2 regions of the Marinomonas sp. CT5 genome follow, and region 2 is predicted to be linked to the other one. Evidence: predicted binding sites of a transcription regulator. Region 2 holds the regulator's gene; the other holds the start of a gene.

Region 1 (5,120 bases), 2.2 Mb from region 2:
CTCTTGAATGTGCTTAGTTATGTAATTCTCTTCGTTGCAAGTTAGATGGTTTGAGGTTTAAAACATCAAAACCAGAACGCCTAAGACTTGATTAAAGGCACCTGTTTAAAAAATCAGCATCTAATTTCATCACTTACTTAATGTATAGTGCGTGTATAGTTTTTCAATGATGATTAAAGATTACTTTATTTATTCCACGTGCCATGACGTTCTTCTCCAACTAAAAGATAGAATAGTGTTTTGATTAAAGACGCACTTGCGGTGCCAGATGCACCAGAGCCTCTTTGTCTAATATTTTTTTATCGATTTTCAGATAAGCAGTTTGCTCATCTTTAAAAATTTGCATACCTTCCACTCCTTGGATTTCAGCAAGTTGATCCGCCAACTTTGATACATCTTCATCTGTCATATTAGGTAGACTAAACGCCAAACTGCTTAACTGGCGAGGTGCAGGCTGAGCAGCGCAAACTAAAGACCACGCCAAAAACACCACACCGACAACCCAAAAGACACCACCGTTTGTATGGTGTTGGAGCAACCATCCACCACCAACACCACCCAAAAATGATCCCATAAATTGATGGGTAGAAAATACCCCCATCGCGGTTCCACGATAACCTACTGGCGCCAACTTACTAATCAAAGAAGGTAATAAGGCTTCCAATGAGTTAAAACCTACAAAATAGACCCACAACAACGCCCCAAATACCCAAAGATAAGGAGCCCATTGCAAAAAGATCGAGCTTAAACCAAGCAAAATCATCACAGCGATGAGCACGCTTTTGATCTTGCCTTTTGATTCAGCAATGATGACTAATGGTAGCATACCAACGAAAGCAAAACCCATGATCGCCAAGTACAACCAACTATGCTGCGATAACGGTAAATTGAATTGTTGAATCAACTCATTTGGCACAGTCACAAATAAGGCGGTTAAGCTGGCATGCAACAACAAAACGCTTACATTCAAAAAACGCAACTTTGAATCCTTCAACACTAAACCTAAGGCTAAAATGCTGGGTGTCGTATCACGTCGAAATGTATGCTGGACGATATTAGGCACCGCAAAAATGATCAAGCCAATACCGAGTAAAGATAACGCAAAAGATAGATAGAACAGGCCGGACAACCCTATCAAAGCAAAAATCCAAGGCCCCAATACCAAAGACAGCATGAAAGAAGCGCCAATACTCACTCCCACTAGAGCCATGGCTTTAGTACGGTTCTGCTCTCTAGTCACATCACTCAACAACGCCATCAAGGTACTAGCAATGGCTCCTGCGCCCTGAACAGCGCGCCCAACAATTAAGGTATTGATATCGCTCGCATTGGCACAAATTAAGCTACCTACAGCAAACAACAACAAGCCAATGATAATAACGCGCTTACGGCCAATTTTATCTGACCACATCCCCATCGGGATCTGTAAACTCGCTTGGGTTAAACCATAAATACCGATGGCGGTGCCAATCAAAGCTGCATCAGCGCCTATTAACCCATCCGCAGCAACACTGATTACTGGCATAATGAGAAATAAGCCCAACATTCTAAATAAATAAATCAGTGCTAAAGCAAGAACTGAACGACGTTCGAGTAGATCCATAAAGAGGTTTCAACCGCTTAACTTAGGTGGTTAAGAAAAAAGATCGCAATTTTACAAAAAATACCGTTGAAGCTCCATTTCAACTACTGTAAAAATAGACAGTTATTTCATTTACTAGCAGATTTTTTCTGTTGATCGACTTCACATTGGAGACTCATGGATACCATAACCATACGCGGGGCCCGCACTCACAATTTAAAAAATGTGAATTTAGACATCCCAAGAGACAAGCTTGTCGTGATTACAGGCCTATCCGGCTCAGGTAAATCGTCACTTGCTTTTGACACATTGTATGCGGAAGGCCAACGTCGCTATGTAGAATCTCTCTCAACATACGCTAGACAATTTTTATCTATGATGGAAAAGCCGGACATAGATCACATCGAAGGGTTATCGCCTGCTATTTCCATTGAGCAAAAATCCACATCTCACAACCCAAGATCAACAGTGGGTACAATAACAGAAATCTACGATTATCTGCGATTGTTATTTGCTCGAGCAGGACAACCACGTTGCCCAGATCACGGTGAACCATTAGAGGCGCAAACCATATCACAAATGGTCGATAAAGTTATATCGCTACCAGAAGAAACCAAAATGATGCTTCTCGCCCCGATAGTGAAAGATCGCAAAGGCGAACACCTACATACCATTAGCGATTTACTGTCAAAAGGGTTCATTCGGGCACGAATCGATGGCCTTGTCGTCGATTTAGACGATGCACCAGCATTAGAAAAAAACAAAAAACATACCATCGAAGTCGTTATTGATCGCTTTAAAGTCCGCTCGGACCTCCAATTGCGCTTAGCTGAGTCTTTTGACACTTGCCTTGGTTTATCCGACGGCATTGCAAAAGTCATCAACATGGACGATGAAAAAGAAGAGTATATTTTCTCCAGCAAATTCGCCTGTCCAGTCTGCGGATATAGCTTAACGGAATTAGAGCCTCGTCTCTTTTCATTTAACAACCCCAATGGCGCATGTCAAACTTGCGATGGTCTTGGCACACACCAAATGTTTGACCCAGAAAGAATTATTCAAGATGAAACCTTAACGCTTGCTGAGGGCGCAATTCGAGGCTGGGGCAGACGCAGCATCTTTTATTATCAGCAGCTTAGCGCTTTGGCAAAGCACTACGGTTTTGATATTGAATCTAAATATAAAGACATCCCTGATGAATTCAAAAAGCGCATTTTACACGGCTCGGGAAAAGACAAGATAGACTTTGTTTATATTAATGAACGTGGCGATAAAATGACACGCTCTCATGCATTTGAAGGTGTTATACCAAACTTACAACGTCGGTATCATGAAACAGAATCTGATAGTGTTCGCGATGACCTTTCACAATACATAAGCATTCAGCCTTGCCCTGACTGCCATGGATCCCGTCTTAATAGATCGGCTCGTAACGTATTTATTGCTGAACAAACACTGCCAGAGGTGGTGACTTATCCAATTGCCAAATGTCTAGAATACTTTGAAACTCTAGAGCTACCTGGCGCTCGCGGCGAAATCGCTTCAAAGATTCTAAAAGAAATTCGTGATCGTCTAACGTTCCTAGTGAATGTTGGTCTAGATTATTTAACCTTAGACCGTAAAGCAGACTCTCTTTCTGGTGGGGAAGCTCAGCGAATTCGTCTTGCCAGCCAGATTGGCGCGGGCTTAGTGGGCGTCATGTATATTCTTGATGAACCTTCCATTGGATTACATCAACGTGATAACGAAAGATTAATAGCAACACTGACCAGACTAAGAGATCTAGGCAATACCGTCATTGTGGTTGAGCATGACGAAGATGCTATTCGAGTAGCTGATTTTGTTGTCGATATTGGTCCAGGCGCAGGCGTACATGGCGGTCAAATTATTGCTAGCGGAACACCGCAAGACATCATGAATTGCGAAGAATCCATTACTGGACAATTCCTAACTGGCAAACGAAAAATTGACATACCAAGTATTCGCCACCCAGCAAAAGATAAACAGTACCTAAAACTTATCGGTGCTACCGGCAACAATCTAAATACCGTTGACCTTCACATTCCTGTTGGCGTAATGACCTGCATTACAGGCGTATCAGGTTCCGGTAAATCGACATTAATAAATGGCACCCTGTACCCATTAGCCGCAACCGCTCTAAATGGAGCAACCACATTAAAAGCTGCACCGCATGATCGCATTGAAGGCTTAGATTTATTCGACAAATGCGTAGATATTGATCAGAGCCCTATTGGACGAACACCAAGATCAAACCCAGCGACCTATACTGGTATCTTTACCCCAATGAGAGAGCTGTTTTCAGCGACGCAAGAATCACGCTCCCGTGGCTATAAACCAGGACGATTCAGCTTTAACGTAAAAGGTGGCCGCTGTGAGGCCTGTCAAGGTGACGGCGTCATCAAAGTTGAAATGCATTTTTTGCCAGACATCTATGTCCCATGCGATACCTGCAAGGGTAAGCGTTACAATCGTGAAACTCTCGAAATAACTTACAAGGGTAAAAACATTCACGAATGCCTTGAAATGACCATCGAAGATGCACGAGAGTTCTTTGATCCCGTTCCATCAATTGCCCGAAAATTACAAACCCTAATTGATGTGGGTTTAGGCTATATTCGTCTGGGACAAGCAGCCACGACACTCTCAGGTGGCGAAGCTCAGCGGGTTAAGTTAGCAAAAGAACTATCTAAGCGAGACACAGGTACAACACTGTATATTCTTGATGAGCCAACAACAGGCCTGCATTTTTCCGATATCGAACAACTACTCAAGGTTCTTCACAGATTAAGGGATCATGGCAATACTGTGGTCGTTATTGAGCATAACCTTGATGTGATAAAAACGGCGGACTGGATAGTCGATTTAGGGCCCGAAGGGGGTAGTGGAGGAGGTTATATAATTGCCGAAGGTACTCCTGAAGATATCGCAGAATCAAAACAATCCCATACAGGTCGCTTCTTAAAACAAATTTTTAATTGAGTAGATGGTAAAACAACAAAAACACTTTAGAGACGACACCTTCCTAAAGTGTTTTTTTATAACTGAATATCAGATTAATTCTGCACAAAAAAAGCCGAGCTAATATATTAGCTCGGCTTTTTTATAACAAACTGATATTACTCAGCGGCTTCTGTAACTGGACGATCGACCAATTCAACATAAGCCATAGGTGCATTGTCACCTGCACGGAAGCCACATTTCAAAATGCGAACATATCCACCAGGACGAGCTTGGTAACGAGGACCAAGTTCAGAAAACAATTTACCTACTGCATCTTTACTACGAGTACGAGCAAAGGCTAGGCGACGATTCGCAACAGAATCAACTTTCGCCAATGTGATCAAAGGCTCAGCAACACGACGCAATTCTTTCGCTTTCGGCAACGTAGTTTTAATAACTTCGTGTTCGAACAAAGAAGCAGCCATGTTTTTAAACATCGCTTTACGATGTGAGCTAGTACGGTTTAAGTGACGTCCACTCTTACGATGACGCATTTTACATTCCTTACCAAACTACG
Region 2 (5,120 bases):
TACGCTTCTATTGTGATTTGAGGTTAATAATCTGAGCAAGGAGTGTACCTAATTGGTAAAGCTTTATCACCCCTTGCTTCCGCTTTGTTAAGCCTAGGAAGGATACGAATAAGTTCTCTTTCTTGAGGGCGAATAAAAATTCGTTATTGAAAGAGAGTGCAGGCTTTTGGGTTATGCCCTACTATTTTTTCAGAATAACGTTTTATTTAACCACTTCTCTGAAAGATTGAGGATTAATAAACCTACCTCCCTGACTACTGATACTTATAAGGAGGTAAACTATTAATCAATTGAGATCCATAACGCTTTGTTTTTAAACGTTTATCTAAAATATGTATTTCACCAGAATCTTTTTCGCTTCTCAATAACCGCCCAGTTGCTTGCACCAAACGCAACGAAGCATCTGGAATAGTAATTTCCATGAATGGATTGCCACCACGTTTCTGAATCCATTCAGCCAGCGTCGCTTCAACCGGATCATCCGGTACAGCAAATGGAATTTTAGCGATATACACACAAGTTAAATAATTGCCAGGTAAATCCACGCCTTCAGCAAAGCTTGCTAAGCCAAGCAATAAGCTTCCTTTTCCATCATCAATACGAGACTTGTGTGAGTCCAAAATAACACGCTTAGACTGCTCACCTTGCATCAAAAGTATTTCCTGCAATCCTGCTGAAACGGACTGGGCCACCTCTTCCATCTGTCGACGAGAAGAGAATAACACCAAGCTTCCTTTCTCCGTATTCACATGCTCATCTAAATAGGCAACAATTTCAGCAGTGTGCTGATCAACCCGATTGGGTTCATGCTCCATATCCGGTACGACCAACAGACCATTTTCTTGAAAATTAAAGGGACTCATAACTCGTAAATATTCGCTTTCCCTAGGCACCCCTGATCGCATATTAAAACGGTGGAATTGATTCAGCGCTGTCAATGTCGCGGAAGTCACCACCGCACCAAAACACTTATCCCACAACTGCTGCCTTAAAGTATTCGCAGCTAGGATAGGAGATCCTCCAAGTTCAATGTCTTGTTCCATTCCTTGACCAGACAAAATCAACCAGCGTGCATTAGGCGGATAATTTTGGTCATCGACAGTTGAATACAAACGCCACAAACCAATACAAACCTCTAAACGTCCAAGAATCACCCCAAGTATTGGCTGCCAGGTTTCAGCGGTCTCCGCGGTCACTCCCATTCCTTCGTTTTGCTTGGTCTTTTTACATTCTTCTTGAATACTTTCAATACTGTTAAATAGTTTTTGATACGTTGTTTGTAGACTGTAAGCAAGCTGACGCAATTCATCTGGAATAAGCCCGAACTCAAACCTATGCTGATTATTCTCTTGATCCAGTCCTAAACCTTGGATGTAAGGCGCCAAACCCTGCTGCGCATACTGGATAAAGTTGACAATATTCTGTATTTGCTGAGGAATCTTAAGTAATAACTGCCCAGTTACACTTACGGCATCAGTAAGTTCCTGCTTTAAATTCACCAAATTTTTTTCTAATTGACGCAACCAAGTAATACTTTGCTGTAAACGAACTTCATGACGAAAATGCCCTATTGCCTTATCTGGAAGGTGATGCCCCTCATCAAAAACATAAATTGTTTCTTTAGGCGGTGTAAGTATTGCCCCTCCACCCAAAGACAAATCAGCCAACACCAAATCATGGTTAGCAACAATCACATCCGCTACTTCGATTTCAGCACGGGCTTTAAAGAATGGGCAAGCTGAATAGTTTGCACAATTACGGTTAGTACATTGCTGATGATCTGTGGTTAAACGACGCCAATCTTGATCACGAACCACCCCGGACCAATTATCTTTATCGCCATCCCACTCCCCTTTTGACAGAGCAACATCCATTTCTTGATATAAAACGGTATTAACATCATCAGAATGCAAGTGTTGTTCAAACAGACCGGCAAACATATCGTCCATAGCTTGCTCTTCAGAACTCAAAAAACTCTCAAGATTGTTCAAACACAAATAACGCCCTCGCCCCTTCGCGAGCGTATATTTAAAGCTCAACTCAGTATGCTCGAGCAGATCCGGCAATTCTTTGTGTAAAATTTGCTCTTGTAGCGCCACCGTAGCGGTTGAAATGATTAATTTGAGGCCACGTGCTTTAGCGATAGGAATTGCTGCAAGACAATAAGACAAGGTTTTTCCTGTCCCCGTACCGGCTTCAATAACAGCAACATGTTTTTCTTCAAGTCGCTCACCTTCCGAGCCTTGTTTAATATTACCTAAAGTACGAGCAATCGCACCAATCATTTGGCGCTGTCCAGCCCTTGGTTTATGGGACTTCGCATCCAAAGAGGCTCGATATGCAAGTTGAATTTGTGTTTTTAGTTCGTCTGAAAGCATTTATATCATTGAGTATAGTTAGGAATGCTGTATATAATAACAGTAACTGTATAAACAACCAGATACCCTATGATTAAATTAACCAAAAGACAATCTGACGTTCTAGAAACCATTCGCGATTTTATTAGTGAAACTGGTTTTCCACCCACTCGAGCAGAAATTGCACGCAGGCTTGGATTTAAATCTCCCAATGCAGCAGAAGAGCACCTTAAAGCCCTTTGTAAAAAAGGCGCTATAGAGATGCTATCTGGCGCCTCTCGTGGCATTCGCCTTATTGATATGGCCTCTAATGATGAATCAAAAGACGACCTAGGTTTACCCGTTATTGGCAAAGTTGCAGCAGGGTACCCTATTTTAGCCCAAGAAAACATTCATTCTCATGTCGGCATACCTGCCAGTATGTTTTCCCCCCATGCTGACTACTTCTTGTCTGTCTCGGGAACCAGCATGAAAGATATTGGCATAATGGAAGGCGATTTACTCGCCGTTCATAAAACCACCACGGTACGGAATGGCCAAATTGTGGTTGCACGAATAGGCGATGAAGTCACAGTGAAACGATTCGAGCAAAAAGGCAGCATCGTCCGTCTAATCCCTGAAAATGAAGAATTTGATGACATTATTGTCAATTTAGAAAGTGAAGACTTTGCCATCGAAGGTTTATCAGTAGGGGTAATTAGACAAGGTATTTGATTAGATTAACCCTTATCAAATATTGTAAAAATTAAAGGCGAAGCATGAGCTTCGCCTTTAATTTAACTTCCTTATACACCTTTCGATCTCACACCCTTAATGTAAAATTTTAGGACGGTAGTCATCAAGATACTCTGATTCGTCTTCAAGAAAGGCTTCATCTGAATATACATAATCAATACCCGCATGAAACATACATTTCGCCATTTCAAAATAACGATCTTTTAAATAAGACCGAGTGTCATCGGAAATTTTAAGCGTTGCCAATGGCACTGTTTCCTCACCATCTTCACTGGCCGGACGCAGCACGATATCGCCGTTATCAAGCTCAACAATTTCTAGGTAGGATTCTTTCATATTCAATACTCTGATGACTCTTCTCTAAAACGTAATACTAATTCGACTAGCTTGGTCAAATAGAAACTCACTGACGCCCCAGCGTCATCTCCACGACCGATTAAATCATCGGCTTGAACCATAGACATTGAAGCGCGACACTCATACTGAACCAAATAAGCCTGGTTCAATAGAAAGCACCAAGAATCCTGCCGAGAAAGCAAATCATCTAACTCACCTAACACTGGCACAGCCATTTGCTTTTTTTCAGATTCAGCCAATAACTTAGCCACTTCCAGAGAGCCAGATAAAGAATAGGCAGCGGAGACTTCTTTCAATAGCCCATTCAACGCACTTCTTAATTGGAAAATAGCCGAACTTTCAAGGCCAACCTTCAGCCATGCTTCATTACAATCCTGACTTTGCTGTATAAAGCGTCTTGCCGTATCCAACTTTTGATTGGTTAGGCTAGCTAAACTGGCACTGGTCATTTCTTTTTACCTTCCTCAATCACCCATTTAGAACCAACATAAAAGGCTTTCCAGCCAGTTGGCTTACCTTCTTCGTTTTCCGTCATAACATATTGCTCTTTTGTTTTACGGCTATAACGAATAATCGTTGGGCGACCTTCGGAATCCTTTACTGGAGCATTCGCAAAGAAGTGATACTTAGAATCTATCTGATCCATATAAGGCAATAATTCTTTGACAAGAGGCGCTCTAGTTTCTCGTTTGCGTGGAAACTGACTCGCCGCTAGGAACAGCCCTGTTGCGCCATCACGAAGAACATAATGATCTTCTACTTTTTGACAAGCTAGATCGGGCATAGGCACAGGGTCCATCTTTGGTGGAGCCGCCTCTCCATTCTTCAGCAACTTACGAGTATTTTTACATTCCTCATTCGTGCAACCAAAGTACTTACCAAAACGCCCTGTTTTTAATTGCATTTCTGAACCACACTTATCACATTCAAGCGTTGGCCCATCGTAACCTTTTATTTTAAAAGTCCCATGTTCGACTTCAAAGCCAGAACAAGATGGATTGTTACCACATACGTGAAGCTTGCGATGCTCATCCATTAAATAACTATCCATGGCTGAACCACAAATTTTACAGCGATGTTTATTAATCAGCGCTTTAGATTCACCTTCTTCATCGTCTACAGCGACAGCTTCATCGCCTCGAACAAGGTTAATCGTTGCTTTACAGCGCTCTTTTGGCGGTAACGCATAGCCCGAACAGGATAAAAAGACCCCCGTACTGGCTGTACGAATCTGCATAGGTCGAGAACAAGTTGGGCATTCAACATCCGTAGGTGTCGGCTCATTCGGCATCATACCGCCATCTGGCGCTTCAGCCTTAGCAAGTACCGAACTAAAATCTTTATAAAAAGCATTCAGCGTTTTAATCCAATCTTTGTGACCTTCAGCAATATCATCCAACTGCTCTTCCATTTGCGCAGTAAAACTAAAGTTCATTAACGAATTAAAACTATCAACCAAACGTTCAGTAACGATATCACCCATTTTTTCAGCATAAAACCGGCGATTTTCAACACGCACATAACCACGATCTTGGATGGTAGAAATGATAGACGCATAAGTAGAAGGACGACCAATTCCACGTTTTTCAAGCTCTTTAACCAAGCTAGCTTCACTAAAACGAGCTATGGGTTTTGTAAAATGTTGCTCAGGAAGTAACTCTTGGAGTGTTA

Evidence for each region. The regulator LexA, encoded in region 2, represses DNA repair genes until DNA is damaged. The targets are predictions, from matches to a motif close to TACTGTNTANNTANACAGTA.
Region 1: the regulator LexA is predicted to act here: its motif matches at 1,688-1,707, upstream of uvrA (excinuclease ABC subunit UvrA).

Annotation. Positions count from the first base shown of each region.
Region 1 is NZ_CP025572.1:4,448,524-4,453,643, forward strand. Features, by position in the region: gene C0J08_RS21145 (MFS transporter) at 245-1,603, opposite strand; gene uvrA (excinuclease ABC subunit UvrA) at 1,760-4,582, shown strand; gene rplQ (50S ribosomal protein L17) at 4,720-5,097, opposite strand.
Region 2 is NZ_CP025572.1:2,245,752-2,250,871, reverse strand. Features, by position in the region: gene dinG (ATP-dependent DNA helicase DinG) at 255-2,378, opposite strand; gene lexA (transcriptional repressor LexA) at 2,448-3,071, shown strand; gene C0J08_RS10485 (hypothetical protein) at 3,168-3,428, opposite strand; gene C0J08_RS10480 (DUF6586 family protein) at 3,431-3,898, opposite strand; gene topA (type I DNA topoisomerase) at 3,895-5,120, opposite strand, start outside.